2 regions of the Rhizobium brockwellii genome follow, and region 1 is predicted to be linked to the other one. Evidence: riboswitches for the same ligand, from Rfam matches in the RefSeq annotation. Region 1 holds a riboswitch; the other holds the start of a gene.
The links. Region 1 has a riboswitch for cobalamin ahead of fdhA (formaldehyde dehydrogenase, glutathione-independent). Riboswitches for the same ligand answer to the same signal wherever they lie in the genome.
Positions count from the first base shown of each region.

Region 2: another riboswitch for cobalamin. It lies ahead of bluB (5,6-dimethylbenzimidazole synthase); the one in region 1 lies ahead of fdhA (formaldehyde dehydrogenase, glutathione-independent).

Region 1 is NZ_CP053443.1:139,102-144,315, reverse strand. Features, by position in the region: gene RLCC275e_RS32240 (GlxA family transcriptional regulator) at 1-361, shown strand, start outside; gene RLCC275e_RS32235 (LysR substrate-binding domain-containing protein) at 336-1,211, opposite strand; gene RLCC275e_RS32230 (DMT family transporter) at 1,323-2,228, shown strand; cobalamin riboswitch at 2,391-2,589, shown strand; gene fdhA (formaldehyde dehydrogenase, glutathione-independent) at 2,811-4,001, shown strand; gene RLCC275e_RS32220 (ABC transporter substrate-binding protein) at 4,078-4,884, opposite strand; gene RLCC275e_RS32215 (putative bifunctional diguanylate cyclase/phosphodiesterase) at 4,990-5,214, shown strand, end outside.
Region 2 is NZ_CP053439.1:2,239,495-2,244,708, reverse strand. Features, by position in the region: gene RLCC275e_RS11235 (methyl-accepting chemotaxis protein) at 1-878, opposite strand, end outside; gene RLCC275e_RS11230 (MFS transporter) at 1,100-2,506, opposite strand; cobalamin riboswitch at 2,680-2,867, shown strand; gene bluB (5,6-dimethylbenzimidazole synthase) at 2,910-3,596, shown strand; gene RLCC275e_RS11220 (PhzF family phenazine biosynthesis protein) at 3,838-4,680, opposite strand; gene RLCC275e_RS11215 (SDR family NAD(P)-dependent oxidoreductase) at 4,995-5,214, shown strand, end outside.

The sequences.
Region 1 (5,214 bases):
GTTGCGCATGCACGATCCCCGCGTGACGCAGGCAGTACGGCTGATGGAGGAGCATATCGAGCAGCCTCTGGTCCTGGCACGGCTCGCCCGCCGGGTGGGAATCAGCGCCCGGCATCTGCAGGATCTCTTCCAGCAGAGCATCGGCGCGCCGCCGCATGTGCACTATCTGGCGCTGCGCCTGAATGCGGCGCGCCGCAAGGTGATCGAGACGACAGCATCTTTCGCCGACATCGCCGCCGCGACCGGCTTCAACTCGGCGTCGGCCTTTGCGAGAAGCTACCGGGCGAGTTTTTCCGAGAGCCCGTCGGACACCCGGCGCCGCTTGCGCCGCCGCATCACGTCATCGGAGATGCTGGTATAGGCTGGAACGCGTCCCGTATCATCTCAGCAAGTTCCCGAACGGCCTCGCTGGAACGGTAGGTGCTTCGGCGGAGCACGACCTTGGAGGAATCGACCGGCGGGAAACCGTCTTCGGCGGTCAGCTCCCGGCAGCCGGGCGGTATATTGCTGCGGGAAAGCGTAGTCACGGCAAGGCCGGCAATCACGGCATTCTTCAGCCCCGAGCCGGTATCGGCGATGAAGGCGATCCTGTAATTGCGGCCGATCTGCTCCAGCGACCGGAGCGCAAAATCGCGCGACCAGGTGGAGTTGCGATAGGTCGCAATCGGCAGGGGATTGATGTCGTGCAGCCGGTGGACCATCGACGTCACCCAGACTGTGGGATCAATGCAGATGACCTCGCCTTTCGTCTCATCGCTCCAATCGAAAACGACGGCCAGATCGAGTTCGCCCCGCTCGAGGGCGGCCAGGTTGCGGACGGTATAATCGCAGGACACGGTCACCTCGACGGCCGGGTGGCGTACGGCGAAAGCCGCGAGCGCCGCCGGCAGTACCGTCTGGCTGTATTCCTCGGGAATTCCGATACGCACCGGTCCATCCAGCGGTTTGCTGCGGATCGTCGCGGCGGCCTCGTTCAAAAGGTCGATGATCCTGCGGGCGTAGGGCACCAGCTGTATGCCTTGGCGTGTGAGCAGCACGCCGCGGGCGCCGCGCTCGAACAGCGTTTCCCCGATCGTCTGCTCCAGCCTCTTGATCTGGCTGCTGACGGCCGACTGCGTCCGCCCGATGCGCTGAGCGGCCGCGGAGAAGTTCGACGTCTCGGCGACGACAAGAAAGGTTCTCAGCAGGTCGCTCTCAATCGGCTCGTGCATGTCCAGCCATAGAAAAAATCGATGATAGCTATCTCTACTATTCGTTTGTCTGATGTCAATTCTGGGCGCACAAATGGCCCGCGTTCGACTTCCTTCTTTGAGAATATCTGCGTGACAATTGAAAATCCGGCCAGACGCCTCGCAGGCAGCGAGCATGAGAAGGGTGTGCTTCTCATCGTTGCCGCGACACTTGCCTGGAGCGCGAGCGGCGTCTATTCGCGTCTCCTGACGACCGACGTATGGACGGCGATCGCCTGGCGATCGTTGTTCGGTGGCCTGTTCCTGCTGATCCCCTGCCTTTTCCTCGAAGGGGGTATTTCACGGCAGCAATGGCGTTCCATCTTCCATCCGTCCAGCCTTGCGATGATCGCCTGCCAGACCTTCAGTCAGGGCTGCTTCATCGGGGCGCTTTACATGACCACCGTCGCCAACGTGACGATGATCTATGCGACCGCGCCCTTTATCGCAGCGTTGTTCGGCTGGCTCATCCTCAGGGAGAGGGTTGCCAGGCGGACGCTGATTGCCGGCGGCATCTCGCTCCTCGGCGTCGCGGTTATCGTCGCCTCGTCGATCGGCGGCGGCACCGGATGGGGCGACCTGCTGGCACTCGGCATGACGGCGTCCTTCGCGCTCGTCATCATCATTCCGCGCATCAGTCCCGACGTGCCGAGCCTGCCGCCGACCGTGGTCAGCGCTTTCCTGACGCTTGCACTCTTCGCGCCGTTCGGTTCGGTCGGCTCGCTCGACCTGCACAACTGGGTCGTTCTCGCTGCCTTCGGCGCGACCAATTTCTCCCTGGCGCTGGTGCTCTTCCTTGCCGGGGCGAAGCGGATGCCGCCGACCGAGGCGGCGCTGATCGGCACGATGGAAATCGTGCTCACGCCCTTCTGGGTCTGGCTGTTGTTTTCCGAAGAGCCGCCCGTCGCCACTTTTTTCGGCGGCGCGATCATCCTCGGCGCGGTGATCTGGCACACAGCCATCGACGTCAGCCGCAGCCGGCGACCGCATCGCGCCTAAAGCCTTTAGGCGGCGATCAATCTTCCGGGACGATCCGGAAAACCGCCGTATTCGCGGGATCAATTATTTCCCCTGCGCAGCGAGCCATGGCGACTTTGCCGACTGTCGTCTTTGAGTTGCACCCATGTCGTTTTCTTGATCGCTGTTTTCCGTCAGGCATGGTTTGCTTGTGGTGTTCAAGGCGCTATCTCGCAAACCGGCGAAATGGACCATCGGCAAGCCGGTCGACGCCGGCGCTGCCCCGCAGCGGTAGAAGAACTGAAATCCTCAAGGAAATCGCCGGATGGACATCCGGAAAGATATCGAGATGGATCGAAAGGAGATTCTGGAGCTGGAAACCAGCTCTTGGCAGAGCAAATCGACGGATTGCAGGCAGACGAGCACGAGCGGAACGACCGAAAGCCATGGCGTTTACTCCTCTTCTCCATTCAATCTGTCCCTTTTGCAAAATCCGAATATCGCCCGATGCGGCGGTATCCTCGTGTTGTGGACACCGGGCTGCAGAGGAGGCAGGCCGGAGGGAAGGTTGCCATCGGCTGCATCGGTTGCAGATCGAGGCATTCAAACAAGTGGGAGGAATTCATGAGCAAAAATAGAGGCGTCGTCTATCTCCGGCCGGGCAAGGTTGAAGTTCGCGACATCGACGACCCGAAGCTGGAAGCGCCCGACGGCCGCCGGATCGAACACGGCGTCATTCTGAAAGTGATTTCTACCAATATCTGCGGCTCCGATCAGCACATGGTCCGCGGCCGCACGACGGCGATGCCGGGCCTGGTCCTTGGTCATGAAATCACCGGCGAGATCATCGAGAAAGGCATCGATGTCGAGATGCTCGAAATCGGCGATATCGTCTCAGTGCCTTTCAATGTCGCCTGCGGCCGCTGCCGCTGCTGCAAGTCTCAGGATACCGGTGTCTGCCTGACGGTAAATCCGGCCCGCGCCGGTGGCGCCTACGGTTATGTCGACATGGGCGGCTGGATCGGCGGACAGGCGCGCTACGTCACCATTCCCTACGCAGATTTCAACCTGCTGAAAATCCCTGATCGGGACAAGGCAATGGCAAAGATCCGGGATCTCACCATGCTCTCCGACATTCTGCCCACCGGCTTCCATGGTGCAGTACGTGCGGGCGTTGGCGTCGGCTCGACCGTCTACGTCGCAGGCGCCGGCCCGGTCGGCCTTGCGGCTGCGGCTTCGGCTCGCATTCTTGGCGCTGCAGTCGTGATGATCGGCGATTTCAATCAGGACCGTCTGGCGCATGCGGCAAAGGTCGGTTTCGAACCGATCGACTTGTCGAAGAGTGACCGTCTTGGCGACATGATCGCGCAGGTCGTCGGCACCAACGAAGTGGACAGCGCCATCGATGCGGTCGGCTTCGAGGCCCGCGGCCACTCGGGCGGGGAACAGCCGGCGATCGTGCTCAATCAGATGATGGAGATTACCCGTGCCGCCGGTTCGATCGGTATTCCCGGCCTCTACGTCACCGAGGATCCGGGCGCCGTCGACAATGCCGCCAAACACGGCAATCTCTCGCTCCGCTTCGGCCTCGGATGGGCCAAGGCGCAGTCCTTCCACACCGGCCAGACTCCGGTGATCAAATACAATCGTCAACTCATGCAGGCGATCCTCCACGACCGGCTGCCAATTGCCGATATCGTCAACGCCAAGGTCATCCCGCTCGACGATGCCGCCAATGGATATGAGAGCTTCGACCAGGGAGCGGCGACGAAATATGTCCTCGATCCGCATGGCGAGGTGGCGAAAGCCGCATAGCGCTTATGACTGCAGACATAGGAATGGCCGGGCGAAAACCCGGCCATTCCACATTTCTCCAAAATTGGCCGGCGAACTACTGGATGCTGAACGGGAAATATTTTGCGTTGATCATGTCGTAGGTCCCGTCCGCCTGGATGCTCTTCAAAGCTTCGTTCAAGCGCGTCAGACGCTCCTTGTCATCCAGGCGCAGCGCTATACCGGCGCCTTCGCCAAAATAGGTGACGTCGACCAGATCCGGCCCCTTGAACTCACAGCAGCTTCCCGCCTTGGTGTTGGCAATCCAATCGTAGATGGCCAGTTTATCCTCGAGGATAATGTCTACGCTCCCATCCGCCAGACCCTTGTACAATTCCGGCGATGACCGAAACACCGTCTTTTTCATTTCCGGATAAAGATGGTTGGCATAGGATTCCTGCGCGGTCGACGACGTCACCCCAAGAATTTTGTCGCTGAGGGCGGCGGGGCTGACATCGCTGATCGACGAGTCCTTCCGGGCGATGAACACCGACGGGCTGTTGTAGTATTTTCCAGTGAAGGCAACCTTTTGACGCCGCTCAAGGCTCATCGACATGGATGAGATAATCGCGTCGTATTTGTCGGCAACGAGATCGGGGATGATGTCGTCCCACTTCTCGATGATGAATTGGCATTCGAACTTGCCGACCTCGCACAGCGCATTGGCAATATCGATATCAAAGCCCTGAAGCTTGTTGTTTGCATCGAGATAGTTGAAGGGCGGAAATGCACCTTCGACGGCAATTCTCATCGGCATGCGATCCTGCGCAGCCACCTCGAGCGGCGCGGCCGCCGCCAAAAAGACGCCGATCCCGCCCGCCATCAGCGCTCCGCGCAGTATAGTCTGAATGGATATGCGCAACATCGTCGGGAGCTCCTTGGGGCATAGTCGATCTCGCACCATAGTGGGCCGGAGCTTTTAATTCTACGTGAACGCTTCTTTGTTAGCGTCGACGAATGCGCCCGTGTCGTGGTGTTCAGGGGTCTAGGCTTGCAGATCGTTCTTCCTTCCAGCTCCAATACGTTTCAGCAATCCTGGATTGCTTCGGGAAGAATTCTGTTTCTGATTGCTGTCAGCGGGCTTGGAGCGATCGGGCTTGTCGTACTCTCGGCGCTCTGGGCAGGAACCGAAAGCGATGCTGCCGCCCTCGATCGACAGCGCCAGCTTGTGAATGCCCGCCTGCTGGAGCAGGTC
Region 2 (5,214 bases), on a different replicon from region 1:
AGGGCATTTTCGAGGGCGTTCATGACCAGCCGTTGCGTGTTGCTGGCTTCTTCGGTCAACAATGTGTTGCGCGCCCGCTCGGCGTCGAGCGAGGCACTCTGCTCGGCAGCTGCTTGCTCTCTTTCGACCTTGGCGATCGCCTCGTGACGGAAAACTTCCAGGGCACGTGCGAGAAAGCCGATTTCATCGCCGTTTTCCTTGTAGGTAACGGGAGAGACCAGATCGCCCTTCTGCAGCGCGCTGATCCGTTCGCTGATGATCCGGATCGGCCGGCCGACCAGGCTGCGCATGGCGAGAAGGAATGCGGCAACGGCGATGGCGGTGATTGCGGACTGGGTCAGCAGCGAAATCAGCACCTTGTGCTTGACTTCGGCGGCGATTTTCTCGACGGACCAGTTGGTGACGACGTAACCGGTGATCTTTCCCGCTTTATCCAGCGGCAGCGGCGCGATGATCGTCACCACGCCGACAGATATTCCACTGTCGTCGACGGTCGTTTTTTCCGGCTTCGCACTTAGGCTCTTCGCTAGATCGGCTGCGGCGGGCAGACCGCTGATGCCATCGCGCGCCCAGGTGTCGACGGCGGCGAGGTCCGCATTGAATGCGGCAAATTGGACGAGGTCGAGCGAGGGGTCGTCGCGGTAGAGCGAATAAGCTTCGCGAACGGCGTTCGCCTTGCCCCATTTCACGCCGCCAGCGGCCACGGATGCAAACTGCTCGGCATCCTTGGACCAGTTCGCCTTGGCGCCATCGATTAACGCGCGCGTTTCATACATCCACGTATAGGTGGCTAAAGCGGAAATGCCGCAGAGATTGACGGCAACGATGATGGCCGCCAGCTTGGCTGTCAGAGGCAGCGTCTTCAAAAAATGGAACATTCCGCGGGGGCCTCGAAATGCGGCTCAGTCGGATATGTTTTCGACCGGCGTATCAATACGGGCATCACGCTGGCGGTCGCATCATGGACGCTCATGCCCATGCTCTCGCTGCAACCCAAAACGCGCAAACGCAGTGTGTATTTTATGTGTGAATAAATCATAAAGTAGAATTGGACGATCTCACCTCGCTCATCGCGAGGCGCATTCCCGCCACAAGTAATCTAGGAGCTATTTTCCGCCACGGCCTCTTCGGGCTCGGCGTGCCGGCGCTTGCGGCCGCGCGCCGTCAGTTCCGCGCCGGCATCGTGCGGCAGGCGCAGGAAGGTGATGCAGGCCAGCGCCGAAATCGCCGAGACGCTGAAGAAGGCGATGTGGAAATCCGAGACCAGCAGCTTGCCGTCGTGGAAGCTACTGGAAATTTCGAGGATGCCGCCGGCGATCGCCACACCCATCGCCATGGAGATACGCTGGGCAACGGCATTGATCGCGGTTGCCTGGCTGCTGTCGGCATCATCGACGTCGCCGAAGGCCATGGCGTTGACGCCCGAGAAAGCCATGGAGCGGAACAGACCGCCGATCAGCAGGCAGGCCATGATCAGGAACAGCGGCGTTTCGGCGGTGAACAGGCCGTTGATGCCGAGGAAGATCGCCGCCAGCAAGGTGGTGAGCGAGATCACCGTGCGGAAGCCGAAAGCATTGAATGTGCGCGAGGCGGCGAATTTCGAGCCCATGGAGCCGAGCGCGCTGACGAAGGTGACCGAGCCCGATTGCAGCGGCGTCAGGCCGAAGCCGAGCTGGAGCATCAGCGGCATCAGGAAAGGCAGGGCGCCAAGTCCCATGCGGAAATTCGAGGCGCCGAGGATTGCCGCCCGGAACATCGGGTAACGGAACATCTTCGGATCGAGAAGCGGATAGGGCACGCGGCGGGCATGCAGGAGGTAGAGGAGGCCGGCAAGGACGCCGATCGTAACCGTGACATAACCGTAGATAACGGGCACGGCCGGCAGGCTGATCACCGACAGGCCGAAGACGAAGCCGGAGAAGCCGATGCCGCAAAGGAAGAAGCCGGGGAAATCCATCGGCCGCGGGCTGCGCGGCTCGACCGCCGGCAGGAAACGGGTGACGAGGATGATACCGAGCACGCCGATCGGGACGTTGATCCAGAAGATCCAGTGCCAGGTGAGGTAGGTGGTGAGGAAGCCGCCGATCGGCGGACCCATGATCGGACCGATCAAAGCTGGAATGGTAAGCCAGGCCATGGCATCGACGAGTTCGTGACGCGGCGTTCCCCGGACCAGCAGCAAGCGGCTGACCGGCGTCATCATCGAGCCGCCAGCGCCCTGGATCAGGCGTGAGATGACGAAGGCCGTGATCGAGTTGGAAAAGGCGCAGGCGATCGAGCCGATCATGAAAACGACGATCGCCATGCGGAAAATGTTACGCGCGCCGAACCGATCGGACATCCAGCCGCTGATCGGAATGAAGATCGCCAGCGCCACGAGATAGCTGGTGACGGCGAGCTTCAGCGCGATCGGCGAGGTGCCGATATCGGCGGCGATCGCCGGCAGGCTGGTGGCGATCACGGTCGAATCCATCTGTTCCATGAACAGGGCGACCGCAAGGATCATGGGCGTGAGGCGGGGCACGGGCAACCAAAATGCAAAGAGAAAAGTGCGGCGCCATGGGCGTCGGTCAGGATCGGTTTGTTTCTAAGGCAGCGATGCGCCTCTGTCCATGAAATCGATGTCGCATGCAGCGTGTCGGCGGCATGAGGGCCGGCTTGCCGCCGCCGCGCTTTCCTGAAATAGATGCGCCGTCAGGTGCCCGCCGTCCAGGCGGGAGAATCGGGAATCCGGTGCAAGGCCGGAACGTGCCCAACGCTGTAAGGCCGACGCTTGCCGCTTCATCACGCCACTGGCTTCTTGCCGGGAAGGCTGCGGCAGACGGATGACGCCGAGTCAGAAGACCGGCCTGGCTAGATAGACCGATCCGCGCGGACGGCGGGGCGGTTGCGTTGTTGGGGATTTGACGATGCGACCCTTTGATGAGGATGCCCTTTCGGCGGCGTCCGGTTTTTCCTTGGCCGAACGCGAGGCCGTCTATCACGCGATCATGACGCGGCGCGACGTTCGCAGCCAGTTCCTGCCCGATCCCTTGCCGGATGACCTTGTGCGGCGGCTGCTGACGGCGGCCCATCATGCACCCTCCGTGGGCTTCATGCAGCCGTGGAATTTCATTCTGGTGAAAAGCGCAACCGTGCGGGCGCGCGTCCGGGATGCTTTTGCGAGGGCCAACGAGGAGGCGGCGCTGATGTTCGAAGGCGAACGGCGGCGGGCCTACCGCTCGCTCAAGCTCGAAGGCATCGTCGAGGCGCCGCTCGGCATATGCGTGACCTGCGATCCTACTCGCAGCGGCAGCGTGGTACTGGGGCGCACGCACAATCCCAGGATGGATAGCTATTCCACTGTCTGCGCCATCCAGAATCTCTGGCTTGCGGCGCGGGCGGAAGGGGTCGGCATCGGCTGGGTCAGCATCTTTCATGAAGGCGACCTGAAGAGCATTCTCGGCATACCCCAGCATATCGAGGTGGTCGCCTGGCTCTGTGCCGGTTTCGTCGACCGGCTCTATGACGAGCCGGAACTCTCCGTCAAAGGTTGGCGGCAGCGGCTGCCGCTCGATGAACTCGTCTTTCATGATGGATGGGGACTGAACACCTAGGGCAGTGCGGTTGAGCATGGCCTCAATCGCACAGTCACGCCATTGACAGTCAAGGTGAGCAAACCGATGTCGGTATCGTCGACGCCGTGCGAGGCCGAGATATCTTTGTTCCCTTATGCCGAACTCGGCATAAGGGATTTATCCCGAGTCCGAAACTATGCCGAGCCCACCAATTATCGAGGAACTTTCAGTAGGCAGGAAAGCGCCAATTGCAGTCATCGGCCTCAGGCCGATGACTGTCTTAGAGGATAGCTTTTCCGTTTATGCAGGTAACGACATTGCCGCCAACCCAAACATCTTCGGATTCGAGCCGGACATGTACCCGCCCTGACCTGCCCAAGACCGTCCCTTGCGCAGCGATGTATGAAGGCGGAGCGAGATTTGCGGAAATGAGCCATTTTGCCAAACCCGCATTTAGGCTACCAGTGACTGGGTCTTCGTAACCAGCGGCGGTGAAGGCGCGGACCTCGAAATCCACGCCATCGACGTCCCCCAAACATGGTGCAATCAGGCCTACCCTTAGTCCGGAAATACTCTTGTAGTTCGGACGGACACGTAGGACATCGTCTCTGCTTTTCAGGAGCAAGGCCATCCAACCGGGACCGTTGTCTACCCAACTCGCATCGACTATCATCTCAGGTGACAGACTTAGACCGCTCATAACTCGTTTCATTAGATCGTTATCGATATGTCCAGTCTTGATCAAATCTGGAGCCAGAAATGAGAGGATATCGTCGTCTCTTCTGATCCGGATCAAACCCGCCTCACATTCCTGGATGACAACTGGCTGCTTTGGCTTTCCGCCCAAGGTCAGCCATGCGTGGCAGCTACCCAAAGTCGGGTGTCCGGCAAAGGGTAGCTCCTGATGTGGCGTGAAAATTCTGACGCGATAATCAGCATCCGGGACCGTCGGCTTTAGGAGGAAGGTCGTCTCGCTTAGATTGGTCCAGTTGGCAAACTTGGCCATCGTTGATGTATCAAGATCGTCCGCATCCACTACCACCGCAAGTGGATTTCCACCCATTCGCTCCGAGGAAAAAACATCAACCTGTTGAAACGATAGCTCTTTAAGATTGCTGTTCATAGCATCTCCTACTGTTCGTTCGCTAATGGCGTGCGGCAATGTCTATACACAAGGGGCTGCAGAATGCCTTTCGGAGTAACGGATGCAGACAAAGATTTTCGCTTCGGGCCATACCCGGTCTTCCAAAGCGTTCAAATTACGCCGAGCTTTTAAATCCTTGATTACCGGAAATCTCGGGCTTTAGGGAATGGGCTCGGCATAGTTTCGGACTCGGGATAAATTCCTGACCTTCACATCGATACGCTGAAGGAGAAATCCCGGAATTTCCAATAGATATTCGGCTATCGGCGGCTCAATCGGAGGATAACGGCCCAATGAACATGATCGACTTGAAGGAACGGATCATCGTGATCACAGGCGGTGCGCGCGGCATCGGCTACGCCATCGCAGAGCGCGTCATCCAGTCTGGTGGCAAGGTGGCCATCTGGGACCTGAACGAAAACATGGCGAAGGACAGCGCTTCCGCTCTCGGATCTGGCACGGTCGCTTTCAGCGTCAACGTCGCAGATCCTGTATCAGTGAAAAACGCGGCGG